One region of the Glutamicibacter arilaitensis Re117 genome, then DNA from elsewhere that is predicted to be linked to it. Evidence: riboswitches for the same ligand, from Rfam matches in the RefSeq annotation. Region 1 holds a riboswitch; each other region holds the start of a gene.
What was found. Region 1 has a riboswitch for thiamine pyrophosphate ahead of thiC (phosphomethylpyrimidine synthase ThiC). Riboswitches for the same ligand answer to the same signal wherever they lie in the genome.
Positions count from the first base shown of each region.

Region 2: it holds a riboswitch for thiamine pyrophosphate, as region 1 does, so the genes downstream of both, thiO (glycine oxidase ThiO) here and thiC (phosphomethylpyrimidine synthase ThiC) in region 1, are expected to answer to the same signal.
Region 3: it holds a riboswitch for thiamine pyrophosphate, as region 1 does, so the genes downstream of both, AARI_RS13710 (ECF transporter S component) here and thiC (phosphomethylpyrimidine synthase ThiC) in region 1, are expected to answer to the same signal.
Region 4: it holds a riboswitch for thiamine pyrophosphate, as region 1 does, so the genes downstream of both, AARI_RS01815 (3-oxoacyl-ACP reductase) here and thiC (phosphomethylpyrimidine synthase ThiC) in region 1, are expected to answer to the same signal.

Region 1 is NC_014550.1:2,696,892-2,700,875, forward strand. Features, by position in the region: gene AARI_RS12950 (GTP pyrophosphokinase) at 1-262, shown strand, start outside; gene AARI_RS12955 (hypothetical protein) at 527-784, shown strand; tRNA gene AARI_RS12960 (tRNA-Met) at 952-1,028, opposite strand; tRNA gene AARI_RS12965 (tRNA-Thr) at 1,076-1,147, opposite strand; tRNA gene AARI_RS12970 (tRNA-Thr) at 1,661-1,732, shown strand; TPP riboswitch at 1,933-2,040, shown strand; gene thiC (phosphomethylpyrimidine synthase ThiC) at 2,037-3,779, shown strand; gene AARI_RS12980 (DEAD/DEAH box helicase) at 3,873-3,984, opposite strand, start outside.
Region 2 is NC_014550.1:2,482,202-2,486,185, reverse strand. Features, by position in the region: gene AARI_RS11860 (mechanosensitive ion channel) at 1-543, shown strand, start outside; gene AARI_RS19300 (GNAT family N-acetyltransferase) at 627-1,592, opposite strand; TPP riboswitch at 1,672-1,776, shown strand; gene thiO (glycine oxidase ThiO) at 1,774-2,886, shown strand; gene thiS (sulfur carrier protein ThiS) at 2,902-3,147, shown strand; gene AARI_RS11840 (thiazole synthase) at 3,150-3,971, shown strand; gene moeB (molybdopterin-synthase adenylyltransferase MoeB) at 3,968-3,984, shown strand, end outside.
Region 3 is NC_014550.1:2,860,632-2,864,615, forward strand. Features, by position in the region: gene AARI_RS18975 (ATP-binding cassette domain-containing protein) at 1-1,270, opposite strand, end outside; gene AARI_RS13710 (ECF transporter S component) at 1,267-1,875, opposite strand; TPP riboswitch at 1,940-2,060, opposite strand; gene AARI_RS13715 (DUF4235 domain-containing protein) at 2,136-2,387, shown strand; gene mnhG (monovalent cation/H(+) antiporter subunit G) at 2,447-2,851, opposite strand; gene AARI_RS13725 (monovalent cation/H+ antiporter complex subunit F) at 2,851-3,117, opposite strand; gene AARI_RS13730 (Na+/H+ antiporter subunit E) at 3,120-3,749, opposite strand; gene AARI_RS13735 (Na+/H+ antiporter subunit D) at 3,758-3,984, opposite strand, start outside.
Region 4 is NC_014550.1:301,897-305,880, forward strand. Features, by position in the region: gene AARI_RS01805 (hypothetical protein) at 1-207, opposite strand, end outside; gene AARI_RS01810 (HNH endonuclease family protein) at 387-1,088, opposite strand; gene AARI_RS20245 (hypothetical protein) at 1,199-1,330, opposite strand; TPP riboswitch at 1,806-1,899, shown strand; gene AARI_RS01815 (3-oxoacyl-ACP reductase) at 1,974-2,780, shown strand; gene AARI_RS01820 (NtaA/DmoA family FMN-dependent monooxygenase) at 2,777-3,984, shown strand, end outside.

The DNA.
Region 1 (3,984 bases):
GGCCAGCTTGGAACATAAGATTTTCTATAGGTATGAAGGGGACGTTCCAGCCCATCTTGCGGACGAGCTTGCTGAAGCGGCCGCAATCGCCACGACCTTGGACATGCGAATGCAACGGCTGCATACCGAAGTCCATGGCCACGATGCCGACCACGACGGTGCCAGCCACACTGATTTCGACAACACGGCAATCGACAATCTCTTGTCGTTGGCCAGGGAATCAAGCGCGGAGAAGCGCAAGTCCACCGGGTCAGAAAGCTAGTTCCCGCCCATACGGTGCTCCCGGTAATTTTTTGTGTTCGGTTACCGCGGTTTGCCCAAGCAGAACCACTGCTCGAATCCAAATGTTTCCTCCTACAAAAGTAGGATTTACAAGACGCATATTAATTCATAGAGTGGGAATATCCGGGCATGAGGCTGGACATCATCCCCTCAAGCACCTTGGAACATTCATGAGCCCTTGGGACCACGACCGCGCAGTATGGTTTTTCGATTCGAGGCGGCAGGCATTAGTTAGGGGCATTCGATGAGCAAGGCAGCACGCGAAATGGCAATTTTGACGTTGGCTCTCCTGGCAGCACTTCTCATCGTGGTATCCGATGAACCAAGCTATGGCCTCTTGCTTGGCAGCGGGGCTTTGATGGGGTGGTTCTGGTTCCGCGACAAACAGCAAAAAGTCACTGTGGATGCCAGTGATCTTGACCCGAAAGATGTCAAAGCCTACCGGCAGCAGCACCGCGGCGCGACGATAAGCGATGCAGTCAACGCACTGGGCAAGCCATAGCCATAAGAAGCGATCTTCACCTGCCAGGTGATTCACAAACGAATCACTTGGCAGGCAGGCAAGCAGGCGAGAAATTCAAGAATTCTCCGGACCTTATTTAGGTGCCCGATTTGTCCTGAGTGCCTGAAATCCAAAAAAGACCCACAGCAAAGCTGCGGGTCTTCATTTGGTAGCGGCGCCGGGACTCGATCCCGGGACCTCACGATTATGAGTCGTGCGCTCTAACCAGCTGAGCTACGCCGCCACAAGTGAGAAGCAATCCAGTAGAAGCCAAGAAAGCTTCTCACTCAGAGCCCCCTGCCGGAATCGATCCGGCGACCTCGTTCTTACCAAGAACGCGCTCTACCACTGAGCTAAGGGGGCAACGAGTAAATACTCTACACGGATTTCCCAGCAAAGAAAAATCGGCCAACTCCCCCATAGGGATGACCAAACCAAAACGAATAAGGCCTAGTCAGCGCTAATTTAGACGTAGGGCCCATGCGGCGTAGAACTATGGGTGGCACAAAAAGGGCTTGGGTGACGATGCTCACTTTGTTAATTCCCTGGGCTCACTAGCGTTTTTGCACTAGACCGCATGCCTCGAACGATGATCAGGTGACCTTGCCCAGCAACCGTCGCGACGCCCGACGGGAAACCCGTTCCCATCGGCCGCAAATCCCTGCACGAAGCCGCGGTGGGCGCCCGGAGCATCAAAGCAGGAAAAAGATCTTTTCCAAGATGCTGAATGCCTCAAATTCCTTTCACTACCCGGCTAATTTCACACTCGGGTATCTATGCACCAAATGCGACCTGAGTAGTGATGTTGTGACGTCAGCAACAAATTCTCAGCGGATTTTGCAAACCTTAAAAACCTGTGTAAAGTATTTACCTGTTGCCCCCTTAGCTCAGTGGTAGAGCGCGTTCTTGGTAAGAACGAGGTCGCCGGATCGATTCCGGCAGGGGGCTCGAAATAAGAGAGACAATCTGATTGCAGATTGTCTCTCTTTTCGTTTCCCCAAAAGTTTCTCCCGCTACGCCCCACAGCAGCCTGTTTCCCAGCTGCCAGCGAGAGTGAAACCACTTCCCATCTTCTGGACCGTTGCTTCTTCACATCCATAATTTGTGCAGCGCTGCTGTCTTTTCTGGCAGAAATCGTGCTAAGTTGATCGCGACCACACGGGTGCCCTGGCAAGGGCTGAGATCGGACTATCGCCGTCCGCGACCGTTGAACCTGTCCGGGTAATGCCGGCGAAGGAAGTGAGTTTCCCCAGTGGAACAATTTGAACAGCACCCTGCCCACACCCTTGCCTACCGCGTGTCTGAGGGAATTTCCGTTCCCGTCACCCAGATCCAATTGGCTGACTCCCCCAATGGCGAGCTAAATGAACCGTTGCAGGTGTATCGCACCAGCGGACCGGGAAGCGAACCCACCCAAGGATTGCAGCCTTTCCGCGAACCGTGGATCCTGGAACGCGGGGATGTGGAAACCTATGAGGGTCGAGAACGCAATCTGCACGATGACGGACGCTCTGCGGTTCGCAGAGGCACCGCCAGCGCAGAGTGGGCCGGACGCTCGGCGCCTCCGCGAAGGGCCGTCAGCGCAGCCCGTGTGACCCAGATGCACTATGCCCGGGCCGGGATCATCACCCCGGAAATGCGCTATGTTGCCATACGCGAAGAATGCGATGTCGAACTGGTGCGCAGCGAGCTTGCGGCCGGCCGGGCCATCATCCCGGCGAACATAAACCACCCGGAATCCGAGCCGATGATCATCGGCAAGGCCTTCTTGGTGAAGATCAATGCGAATATCGGCAATTCGGCGGTGACCAGCTCCATCGCCGAGGAAGTCTCCAAGCTGCAGTGGGCCGCCAAGTGGGGTGCGGACACGGTCATGGACCTGTCCACCGGAGATGACATCCACACCACCCGCGAGTGGATCATCCGCAATTCGCCGGTGCCCATCGGCACCGTGCCGATCTACCAGGCTCTGGAGAAGGTCAATGGCGAAGCTAATGAACTGACGTGGGAGATCTTCCGGGACACCGTCATTGAGCAGTGCGAGCAGGGCGTGGACTACATGACCATCCACGCCGGAGTGCTGCTGCGCTACATCCCGCTGACCGCCAACCGCGTCACCGGCATGGTCTCGCGCGGCGGGTCCATCATGGCAGGCTGGTGCTTGGCGCACCATCAGGAGAATTTCCTCTACACCCACTTCGATGAGCTGTGCGAGATCTTCGCGCAGTACGATGTGGCGTTCTCGCTGGGCGACGGGCTGCGCCCTGGTTCCATTGCGGATGCCAATGACGCCGCCCAGTTCGCCGAGCTGGACACCTTGGCAGAGCTGACCAAGCGCGCCTGGAAGTACGACGTTCAGGTGATGGTGGAAGGACCGGGGCATATCCCGTTCCACCTGGTGCGCGAGAATGTGGAGCGCCAGCAGGAACTGTGCGATGGGGCTCCGTTCTACACGCTGGGCCCGCTGGTCACCGATATCGCTCCGGGCTACGATCACATCACCAGCGCCATCGGCGCCACCGAGATCGCCCGCTACGGCACCGCGATGCTCTGCTACGTCACTCCCAAGGAGCATCTGGGACTGCCTAACCGGGATGATGTGAAAACCGGCGTCATCACCTACAAGATCGCCGCGCACGCCGCAGATCTGGCCAAGGGCCACCCTGGGGCCACGGCTCGCGATGATGCGTTGAGCAAGGCGCGCTTCGAGTTCCGCTGGCATGACCAGTTCGCGCTGTCCCTGGACCCGGTCACAGCCCAGGAATTCCATGACGAGACGCTGCCGGCCGAACCAGCCAAGACCGCGCATTTCTGCTCCATGTGCGGGCCGAAGTTCTGTTCCATGCGCATTTCCCAGGATATCCGTGACGAGTACGGATCCGCCGAGGCCCAAGCCGCGCTGGCCGGGATGGCGCAGAAGAGCAGGCAGTTCTTGGAAAGCGGCGGCACGGTCTACCTCGGGGACCAGATCCCGTTGGGAAGCCCGGCCCCGTAAGCGGGCTCCGGTTAACGGAAAACGCCCTCGGAGCAAGCTTCATGCTTGCCCCGAGGGCGTTATCTAATGCTGTTCAGCTAGTGTGCGACAGGCTTAGTAGTCGCGACGTCCACCGCTACGGCCCGAATCGCTGTAGCGATCCTTGCCGCCGCGTCCGCCGCCGCCGAAGCCGCCACGTCCGCCACCACGGCCACCGCCGAAGCCG
Region 2 (3,984 bases), 210 kb from region 1:
GTCGGTCAGTTGCTTGAAACCACTCTTCACGGTGTGGGTACCGACTCGGTCGTGGCCCAGTGGGGCATTGTTCCCGAAGGCAAGAGCGCATCGGGAATCATTGCCGGCATCGTCAAGATCGCTATCGTGCTGTTCTTCGGCGTGATGGCAGCTCAGATGCTGAACTTCCCAGCGATCACCAACATCCTCAACGAGATCCTGGCCCTGGGTGGCAAGATCATCTTCGGCGCAGCAATCATTGCCGCAGGTTTCGTCATCGCCAATGTCATCGGACGGTTCTTGGGTGACTCCACCGCTTCAAAGATCATCCGCTACACAGCAATTGCGCTGTTCGTAGCGATGGGCCTGAAGTACATGGGTATCGCCGATTCGATCATCAACATGGCCTTCGGCGCAATTGTCATCGGTGCAGCACTGGCAGCAGCGCTGGCCTTTGGACTTGGCGGACGCGATGCAGCCGCACGCACGCTGACCAAGATGGAAGCAAGCAAGAACAACGACGGCCCGAATACGATGCCACCATCGTCAACCCCTGGTATCTAACCATCAATCACAGAACTTGAGGGACAGATAAAAAGCCACGGAATCCAATTTTGGATTCCGTGGCTTTTTTGAATTTCAGCACGCTACGGTTGCCTGCTCCACGGCAGCGCGTTCACTGCCGGTGCCGGGTCGGTGCGCAACCGAGCATAGGTATACACATCAATGCGATTGCCATCCACCAAGAACTTGCCCCGCTCGATTCCCTCACGCAGGAAACCATTGCTTTCGGCCACGTGCTTTGAACTGGCATTATTTGCCCGCAGTCCAAGCTCCAAGCGGTAGAGACCTAACTCGCCGAAAAGATAATCCACCAAACTCGCCACAGCACGGGTAGCCAGTGATCGGCCACGGTACTTCTGGTTCATCCAATACCAAACCCACGCGTTCTCATTGGACTGGTTCACCGTCCCGCACACCAAGCCAACCAACCGGTCTTCGATGGTCACCGCCAGTGCCCGCTGGCGTTTCCTATCCTCAAGCAGCGCTTGGACATACGCGTGAGCTTTCTGCAGGGTATCGGCATCACCTTGGCGCTTCATATCCGGGTTTGAAGAAAATGCCTCGAACACCGCTGCTGCATCAGATGGTTCAAGTGGACGCACACAAAATTCATCTCCTGCGCTCGCAGCCGCTTCAGCTTTTGGAGTAGAAGCAGGGATCGGTGCGCTGCTGGTGGTGCCCTGATGGAAGATCATCTGCCAGCGATCCTGCTCAAGGATCCACAGCGAACTGCGCTCGCTGCTCACCTCGGCATGCAAGTGCCAGCGCAAAAGCACCAGGTGCCCTGCCAGCTGCAACGCCACCGGGTTCGCCACCTTCAACGGGCCCGACTGTCGAATGGGTTCCATGGCCAGCTGGGCGATGATGCTCTCCCGGTCATAGTTCCGTCCGCTGGCTCCAACCTCGCGGAACCAAGGATGCAAGAGCCGCTTCAATTCCTCGACGCTGCTCCGGCGACTTGGATCCAGCAGTTCTTGCTCCAAGTCGATGATGACTTGGGCCAGCGAAGAATCAAGCCGAAGAGCTACAGGGAAGTCTTGAAAATCCATACCAGTAACTACATCACAGAAGATGACGGAACTAGTGGCAATAAAGTTCGACATTATGAGCTAGCTCATGCTTATAATCGCAGTAATCCGCGGGAGCCTGAATTGACCAGGCTGAGAGGGCACCGAGCCGACCGCTACACCTGATGCGGGTCATGCCGCCGTAGGAAGGAAGCGTGCCCTTGTGCATGTCAATATCGTTGGTGCCGGAATTATTGGCCTGGCTATCGCATTCGAACTCCAATCCCGAGCTCACACCGTCACGCTCATCGATCCGGGTCCGGGCCACGGCGCCAGCTATGCAGCGGCAGGAATGCTCGCTCCAGCAGCTGAAACCAATTGGGGCCACGGTGAGCTGCATCAGCTGCTCGCCGCATCGAATGCAGCCTATCCACAATTTATTGAACGCATAGAATCCGTGACCGGGCACCGGCCGGACTACCTGCAAAACTCCACGCTGGTTGTCGCTGCCGAGCCTGCTGACCGCGAAGCATTACATGAACTGGCAGAGCTGCAAGTATCCCTTGGACTGTGTGCGCAAAAGCTGTTGCCAAGCCAAGCACGAAAACTCGAACCGGCGTTGGCCGCCAATATCGCAGGCGCGGTCCTGTGCGAAGAAGACCATCAGGTCGACCCGCGCTCAGTTCTCAAGATCCTGCTGGCGCACCTGCGTCCTTCGCTCATTGAAGAATCCGTGCAGACGCTGCTCACTAAAGGGGAGCGGACCGTCGGGGTTCGCACCGTAACAGGCCGGATCCTCGAAGCTGACCAGACCATCCTTGCCACCGGGCTTGGCACGGTTCAAGGCCTCCCGCATCTTCCGCTGCGCCCGGTCTATGGAGATATCCTGCGGATCCAAGGACCTGCAGGACCTCCGCTGATTACCCGCACCATCCGCGGCATCGTGCACCGGGACAACGTGTACTTGGTCCCAAGAAAGGACGGCAGCCTGGTGCTTGGCGCCAGTGTCCGCGAAGATGCGCAACCGGCAGTGAACATCGGGGCCATGCACAACCTGCTGGACAATGCCCGCAAGCTGGTTCCCGGGATCAGCGAGTGCACCTTGAACGAAGCCACCGCCCGAGCCCGTCCAGCCACCCCGGATGACCGGCCGCTGATTGGCCGCCTTGATCCGGGCCTGGTTCTCAGCACCGGATATTCCCGCCACGGTGTCCTCTTGACCCCGTTGGGCGCCCGGATGACCACCGACCTCATCGATGGCGCAGAACCTGGGCAATTCGACCTGGCAGTGAACCCGCACCGCTTTGCTACGACAACTACTCTGAGCACTCATTGAATGGAGCACGCAGCTATGAAAACCATCGGCATCAACTTCAATTCCCAGCCAGTAGACCTGGCCGAAGGTACGACCCTGCGCGAACTGATCAGCACGAGCATCGGCAAGGAACTGGATGGCAACTCGCTGGCAGTAGACGGCAGCAAGCTGGGAATCGCAGCCGCGGTCAATGGGGCCGTTGTCCCACGAAGCGCGTGGAATACCTGCCTGCTGGCCCAAGGGCACAGCGTTGAACTCGTTACCGCCGCCCAAGGAGGCTAAGCATGGAAACGCAAAACATCACCGAATTAGACAGCCAAACCGATCCCTTCCAGATCGCCGGGCGCACCCTGTCCTCCCGCTTGATCCTGGGCACCGGGGGAGCAACCTCGCTTGCCACCTTGGAAACCGCGCTGCAAGTCTCCGGCACCGAACTGACCACCGTGGCCATCCGCCACTTCTCGGCAGCCGGAGCCGGCAGCGTCTATGAACTCTTGCAGCGCAACAACGTGATCCCGCTGCCTAACACAGCCGGATGCTTTACCGCCCGTGATGCAATTCTGACCGCGCACCTGGCGCGTGAAGCATTGGAGACCAACTGGATCAAGCTCGAAGTCATTGCCGATGAGCACACGCTGCTGCCCGATCCGCTGGAACTGCATGCAGCTGCCGAGCAATTAGCCGCCGACGGCTTTGAAGTGTTCGCCTACACCAATGATGATCCTGCCCTGGCCCAGCGTTTGGAAGATGCAGGGGTGGCCGCCATCATGCCAGCCGGTGCCCCCATTGGCTCAGGTCTGGGAATCTTGAATCCACACAACATTTCCACCATCGTGTCACGCGCAAATGTGCCGGTGGTCCTCGATGCCGGGGTGGGAACGGCCTCGGATGCGGCCCTGGGAATGGAATTAGGCTGCGACGCGGTACTCCTCGCCAGTGCAGTCACCCGGGCGCACAATGCACCCCTGATGGCAGCCGCCATGCGCGATGCTGTGCGGGCCGGCCGAGCCGCACGGCTGGCAGGGCGCATTCCTCGACGCGAGACCGCGCTGGCCTCCTCGCCAGCCGAGGGCATGATGAAAACCCTGATCGGCGACTTCTCATGACCCGGGCACCCCT
Region 3 (3,984 bases), 160 kb from region 1:
TCGCGTCAGCCAGCTCCTCCAGTCCCAAGCGTTCAAGCAGCACCTGTACACGCTGCTGGATCTGCTCGGGTTCGTATTTGGGCAGCTCAGCACCGCTGCGCTGGGCACGACTGGGGGCAAAGGCCAGCTCTTCGCGAACGCTCTGGGTGACGAACTGGTGTTCAGGTTCTTGGAAGACCGACCCGATCCGACCGACCAGGGCCCCTGCCTTCCATTCAAATGGCGCTTGGCCCAGCCCGTCGGCAAGCTTCTCGCTGGCAGCCAGTTCACCGCCGGCTTTCTCCAGCAATCCGCCCAAGGTCAAGGCGAGGGTTGATTTGCCGGCACCATTTTCGCCGCGGATCACGGTGGCCGTGCCAGCCTTCACGCGCACGTCGACTGCTTGGGTGCGCGGGGCGGCGGCACTGCGTGCAGAGACCAGCTGTCGCGCTTCAAGCAGCGTTGGACCTGGCTCGTTGGCTGCAGCGGCTACCTGTGGAAGGTATCCGGGGATCCACAGCCCGGCAGCCGCCAGCTCGTTGCGCACCGTGGCGTCCGTATAGAGCTGTTGGGGGTCCAGATCATGCGCGACTCCCCCACCAGGCTGCAGCACGATCACCCGGTCGACATGTTGCGCCCAGGCATCAAGACGATGCTCGACAATGATCAAGGTGGCCCCCGATATCCGGGCCGCGTTCAGTACCGCATCGCGCAACAGCTCGATGCTTTGCGGATCCACATTGGCAGTGGGCTCATCGAGCAGCATCACGCTTGGCTCCATGGCCAGAATGCCGGCCAGGGCCAACCGCTGCTTCTGCCCACCAGAGAGTTCCTGGGTTCGGTGATCATGAGCCAACGCGCCCAGCCCCACCGCGTTCAACGCTTCGGGGATGCGCTGGCGAATCACCTGCGGATCAATCCCGAGGTTCTCCGGACCAAAAGCCACATCATCAGCGACCCGGCTTTGCACCACCTGAGTTTCTGGATCCTGCTGCATCAGCCCCACCGGATGGGTGCGGCTGAAGGCATCGGACCCGTCTATGAGCAGACGCCCGGATACCTGCTCGGCCTCATCGGCTTCGAGCAATCCTGCCATGGCGTGCAACAGTGTCGATTTGCCGGCACCTGAAGGACCGACCAGCAGCACCTTTTCTCCGGGTTGGATCTGCAGATCCAACCCGGAGATCGCCGGCTGGTGCCGTTCGGTGTGCTGCCACCCGAAGCCTGTTGCGGTAATTGCCGCCCCACGCTGGGTTTTACTGTCGGCCCCGGAATTGGCAACGAAACTCATTTTGAGCTTTCCAAGTGCGCACGCCGGCTGGCCAGCGCGCTCAGTGCTCCAGTCTTGGCCAGGGCACGAGTGGCCAGCCAGGACAGCAGACCGGCAACAATCAGTCCGGAAACACCGGTGGCGATCACGTGGAAGATCTTCATCCCCGCGGTGTACTCAACGTAGTAGGCCATGATGTAGGCCTCGGAAAATCCAGCAAACAGCCCGGAGAGCAGGCCTGCCAGCAGTGCAACGCCCAGGTTCCATTTGCGGTAGCGGAATGCGGCGAAGACCAGTTCTGCACCCAAGCCCTGGACCGCTCCGGAGATCAGCACGGTCAAGCCATAGTGCGAGCCGAGCAACGCTTCAACGACAGCGGCCAGCAACTCGCAATAGATCGCGGCTCCTGGCTTGCGGATGATCAGCGCACCGAGCACCGCTGGGAATAGCCACATGCCGGTGAGCAGTGCGGTAGCTGGTGGGAATGCGGCAAAAGCCAGTGAGAACAGGCCATATCCGGCGCTCCATGCCCAGAAGATGACCCCTGAAGCTACTGCGATCACCGAGGCGACCACGATGTCAACTACACGCCAGCCGGTACGCTGCTTCGATACTGTTTCGTTCATTGTTAATCCTCCTGTGCAAGGAGGGGAGATGGACGGAATGAGGGCATGTTCCCATGCCTATCCGCATCCGAGATGCTCGACTTCCTTCGCCGGTACTAGCCGGGGCAGGTTCGAGGGTCTGCGATCTATCGCACTCTCAGCGTCTTGCGACTTTTAAAAAGTCTGACGCTCCCCTGTCGGAAAAAATACTGCTCCCCCACCATACCGCAGGTATGCTGGGCAGAGGAACGATAAGTCAAGACCTTGATCGTGAGGAAAAAATGGATAAAGTGCAGAAACTTGTCACCACCGGCATCACCGTTGGTGCAGGCATTCTCGGCGGCAAGCTAGTTGATTTCCTTTGGTTGAAGGCCACCGGCAGCAAAGCGCCACGCAAGGGCACTGACGAAGCAGCTGAAGCTTCATTCCGTAAGGCACTGGGCTTTGCCGTGGTCTCCGCTCTGGTGGCAGCGATCATGCAGACCGTTGCAGACCGCAGCGCCAACAAGGTTGTTGCCAAGTTCACTAAGTAGGCATCGGCATTAAGCCATGAAGCGGGAGCCGCGATATTTGCGTGGCTCCCGCTTTGCGTTTAATTCTGGTTTTCTCCGGGTTGGTCCTTGGTGATCGGAGTGGCTCCGGTTGGTGGAGTGGAATTGACCTTGTTCACGACCAGGCTCAACTCATCGGAGAAGAGTGTCTCCTTGGCCGCGTGCTTGGTACGGTAACCGGATCGGCCGATCATGTGGGCCGAAACAGGTGCGGTCAGCAGCTGCATTCCCCAGGCCAGGACCAGCACCGGGATCACCGCCCAGCTGCGCAGATGAATGGCCAGCCCGGCGAAGATCAGCAGGAAACCGAGCACCTGCGGCTTGGTCGCGGCATGCATGCGGGTGAGCATATCCGGGAAGGTCAGCAGGCCGATGCCGGCAATCAAAGACATCAGGCATCCCACGACCAGCAGTATCGCGACAAGAATATCGAGGAAGAGATCCATTAGGCGTTCCTCTGATCCGAAACGAAGCGCGAGACGGTCACAGAGCCGATGAAGCCGAGCATGCAGGCGGCCACCACGAACAACAGGTAGTCGGTGTGCTTGTGCAACACCATTTCCAGGCACAGCGCGGCGGAGATGATCAGCAACATCACGTCCAGGGCCAGCACCCGGTCAAGAATCGACGGGCCTTTGGCCACGCGGACCAGGCAAGCTACGGCCCCAAGGCACAGCATGATGCCGCAGATCCAAATGACGATGTCCATCATGTCTATTCCTTCCTCGCAGCAAAGTCCGGTCCGCATTCATTCTTGATCGCTTCGTACTCATCCGGACTGCCGATGGCCATGATCAGCCGGCGCTCGATGTCGCGGATGGCCGCCCGGGCTTTCTCCACATCTGCCGGAGATTCAATGTCGATGTAGTGCAGGTACAGGGTCGATGAGCTGCGGTCCACGTCGATCACGAACGAACCCGGGATCAGCGTGAGCACGTGGCCCACGGTCATCACGATCAGATCCGAGCCGGTGCGCAGCGGCACCGCGATGATGGCGCTGTGCGTCTTCTTGCCGTTGGCGATGGCCAGCTTGGCCACGTGGAAGCTGGCCACGACCACTTGGCCCATGAACCAGATGAACAGCTTCAGGCAGTACCACAGGTTGATGCGTCCGGACAGGACCACCGGCGGCAGTGGGAAGAGGTTGACGATGACCAGCGCGATGACCGCGCCGAAGATCATGTTGCCCAGCGAGAAGTCCTGCCACAGGGCGCCCCAGACGAAGAGCAGCAACAGCAGCAGCGGCCATTCCTGCTTGAATGTCGCGCGGTGGCGCACACCGGAGGTATCCAGCGCATCATCGATACGCTGGTCGCGCGGTTCAAAATTCCTATTCGGCATCATCCCTCCAATCAGAGTGGCAAGATCGCAGTGATATAAGGTTCGCGGGCAATCAGTTCCACGGCCACGCGCTCACAGAATTCGAAGATCGGTCCGGCAAAGACGGTCAGCGCAATACCTGCAAGCACCAGCGAACCGGTGGCATAACGCATGCCCCACGGCAGGGATTCGGCTTCCAGGGACTTGGCCAGCTTCAAACCCAGGCGGGGGTTCTGCCCTCCTCCGGCCAGGGTCTCAT
Region 4 (3,984 bases), 1.5 Mb from region 1:
CCGCCGACGTTTGGGCCTGGCTTCTCCGGCGCTGACCGATGAGGCGCCGACAATGCCGCTGAGTAGCAACATTGCGGCGCAGATGAACATCAGGGTCGAGGTCACCCAGCATGCTGTGGCCACCGAGCGCTGGGAGGTGTCCAGGGCGAAGGCAAACAGACCGATACTAGCGAAGAGCAGGGCCGCGCCGAGCACTCGTGTTTTCATTGCACATCCTTGCACCGTAGATTGTGGCCGTGAGTTCCGACCGCGCTTTTACTGCGGAAAATAGCGAAACCTATTCGCTATCGTGTGGAATAATATCCATGCTCTCATACAAGTGATGGAAAAAACATGGTCCGCAGGTGTTAGTTTGCTGGGAACCGATCCGCCCGTGGGTGGAATCCTTAGACGCAGGCGGTGAGCAGCTGCTCAATGGCGTCGTGCTCCGCCTGTGTCATCCACGCATCATATTTCGCCTTGACTTGAGTTTGCCGGGCCACATACGCGCAGCGGAAACTCTTGTTCGGTGGCAGCCAAGACGCGGCATCCTTGTCACCCTTTGAAGCATTCGCGGATCCGTCCGAGGCCATGAGGTTCAACGGATCATTGGCAAATTCGAGTCTGGTCTGTGCATCCCATTGCTGGGCTCCCTTCTGCCAGGCATCCGAGAGCGCCACCACGTGATCGATCTGCACAGCGGTGCTTGTACCCTGCCCTCGCAGGAATTCAATGGTGGTTCCGGTATACGGGTCATCGAAGGTCCCGGTGAGTACCACGCAGGAACTACTGCCCTTATAGGTCACATCTTGTAGATCGCGTGCCAGAATGTCGTTGCGCGCATCGCAGCCGTTGCGGTCCGGATCTTTCCAGCCATCACCGAATTGGTCACGCGAATACCCGGTCTTGGGGGCACGACCCTTGATATCGATCTCATCCAGTAGCTCCAGTGCCGCGGCGTAATCCTCGGTGGAACCGTAGGCACCGGAGGTGGCGGCCTGAGCGCCATCGGTTGTTGTGAAATCCAGCGATTGCAGCGACGAACACGCGCCGAGGGTAAGCGTGGAGGCAAGAAGGACGAGCGAGAGTGCGCGGCGCGGCAGTCGCATGCGGTGGTACTACTCCTGACGGAAGGGGCAAAGACGATCATGGGGCTGAACAACTGCCCGACCCCTGAACGACTCTAGACCGTGCACCCGACACCGTGCCGATGGCAGCCCTAGCGTGTTGCCCACACCCGGGCCGGTGTCACCGATGCCGGAATCTCCGTGGGTCCGTCTCGTTGGTCCGTGCCACCAGCGTAATCTCGGGTGATGCGCAGCGAGCGTATCGAAGCAGATGAATCAGGCACCTACCTGAACCTATGACTTCACCAAGCTTGATCAGCTCGGACCGACCACAACCGCTTAGCACCTCATCTCCGGAGAAAGTTGAAATCCTCTGTCGGGTCAAACCCCAGATACGTGGTTCAGCACCTGCGGCATCACTGGAACCCCACAAGACACGCTCACCCGCAGACTGGCCCATGAACCATTCGGTCGGCGGCCGACCACACGGGTCACCCGCCACCGCCATGATCGCCGCCCAAATTACCGCCACCCGTGGCGATAAGACCTGAGCAAGGTAACTGATCCCCGTCAGAAAATCTCCCGCACCGGCCAATGCTGCCCTGGCGGGGCTGGCCTGCCATCACCTGTCAGCGGCCGGCCCTGCGCACCCTAGACCGGCGGGTCCAGATGTGGTGTGCCCATGCGAACGGGGAACTTTGAAGAATCGAGCGACGTCCCGGACTGGGAACCGATCCGAAGGATGTGGTAGTAATGGGTCATAGTGACACGGGGTGCCGCCACGCGGCTGAGATGAAACCCGTCGAACCTGATCCAGTTAGCACTGGCGAAGGGAATGTCCTGGACACCGCGATGCCCCGCATCTGACCCGGGTTCCGTTCGCCTTGATCCGCTGCTTTGAACCGCAGCTCAAGGAGTACACCGACCATGAACGCAACCACCTCACCCGCACCGGCGAGCACCACCGCTGCACTACAGCTCAAGGACCAGCTGGTCCTGGTCACCGGAGGCGCCCGCGGCCTGGGTGCCGCAATCAGTACCGCCTTCCTGGAAGCAGGTGCGCGGGTGGTCATCAACTACCGCAACTCGGCGCAGGCCGCGGCCCAGCTGGCGGCCCGCTACCCGGAGCGTGCCCTGGCGATCCAGGCCGATGTGCGGGACCCCGAGCAGCTGGCCGCGCTGGCGGCCGCAGCCGGCGCACACTTCGGCCAGCAGATCACCACCCTGATCAACAACGCCCTGGTGGACTTCTCCTTCAACGGCGAGGCCCGCTCCAAGGCCGATGAGCTGAGCGCCGAGGAACTGTCGGCCCAGTTCGCCGGGTCGGTATTGGCCCCGGTGGCAGCGATCCAGGCCGTGCTGCCGGGCATGCGCGCCGCCGGATTCGGGCGCATCATCAACATCGGCACGAACCTGTTCCAGCATCCGGTGGTCCCGTACCATGACTACACCGCGACCAAGGCGGCCCTGCTGTCTCTGACGCGCACATTCGCCGATGATCTGGGCCCGTCGGGTATCAACGTCAACATGGTCTCCGGCGGCCTGCTGCGCACCACCGACGCATCCGCGGCCACCCCTGCGGAAGTCTTTGACCTGATCGCCTCCGGCACGCCGCTGCGCCGGGTCACCACCCCCGAAGAGCTGGCCGACGCCGTGCTGTTCTTTGCCGCGCCCGGCTCCCGCGGGGTCACCGGACAGAACCTGATCGTTGACGGCGGGCTGGTCAAGGGATGAGCCTGAAACAGGCGCACTTCAACCTGTTTGCCTACGGCACCGGTCACCACCAGGCCGCCTGGCGTGCCGCTGATTCCTCCGCCGAACGGCTGGGGGAGCTGGACTACTGGGTTCAGCTGGCGCACACCGCCGAACGCGGGCTGTTCGATGCCTTCTTCCTGGCCGACGGGCAGAGCCTTTCCCCGGCCGCAGCGCAGGCAGGACCGACCTGGTTCTATGAGCCGCTGACGCTGCTGTCCGCGCTCAGCCAGCACACCGAATACCTGGGCCTGGTCTGCACGGTATCCTCCAGCTTCTTCGAGCCCTATGCGGCCGCGCGCCTGCTGGCCAGTCTGGACCATCTGTGTGCCGGCCGGGCCGGGGTCAACGTGGTCACGAGCATGTGGGATGCCGAGGCGCAGAACTACTCCCGGGAACGGTTGGGGGAGCACGCCGAACGCTATGCCCGGGCCGAGGAGTTCCTTACGGTGCTGCGCGAACTGTGGGGCAGCTTTCCACGCACGGCCCTGGAGACCGACCGTGCCGGACGGTTCGTCGATCCCTCGCAGCTGCGCGAACTAAACCATGTGGGTGAGCACTTTGCCGTGCGTGGGCCGCTGAACGTGCCCGGCAGCCCGCAGGGGCACCCGGTGATTTTCCAGGCCGGGTCCTCAGGCCCGGGCCGGGCGCTGGCCGCACGGCATGCCGAGGCCATCTATGCGGTGGCCGCAGATGAGCGGATGGCGCTGGATTATGCCCGGGATATCCGCGCCCGCGCCGCGGCCGCCGGACGTGCGGCACACCCGCCGCTGATCATGCCCGGGCTGGTCGCCTACGTGGCGCCCACCGAGGTTCAGGCCCGTGAGCTGCAGCGCCGGCTGGATGCACTGCTACCCACCGCGCAGGCGTTGCACCAGCTGGGCGTGTTCGTGCAGCAGGACACCAGCGGCTGGGACCTGGACGCTCCGGTGCCCGACCTGCCGTCGGTGGAGCGGTTTACCGGGCCGGCCGGGCGCTACACCACGATCCTGCGGCTTATCGAACTGCACCGCCCCACGGTGCGCGAACTGTTGGGGCTGCTGGCCGCCGGCGGCGGGCACTGCACCATGGTCGGCACCCCGCAAACCCTGGCCGACCAGATCGAACGGTGGCTGGATTCCGGGGCGGCCGACGGCTTCAACCTGATGCCGCCGGCCCTGCCCGGATCGCTGGAGGACTTTGTGGA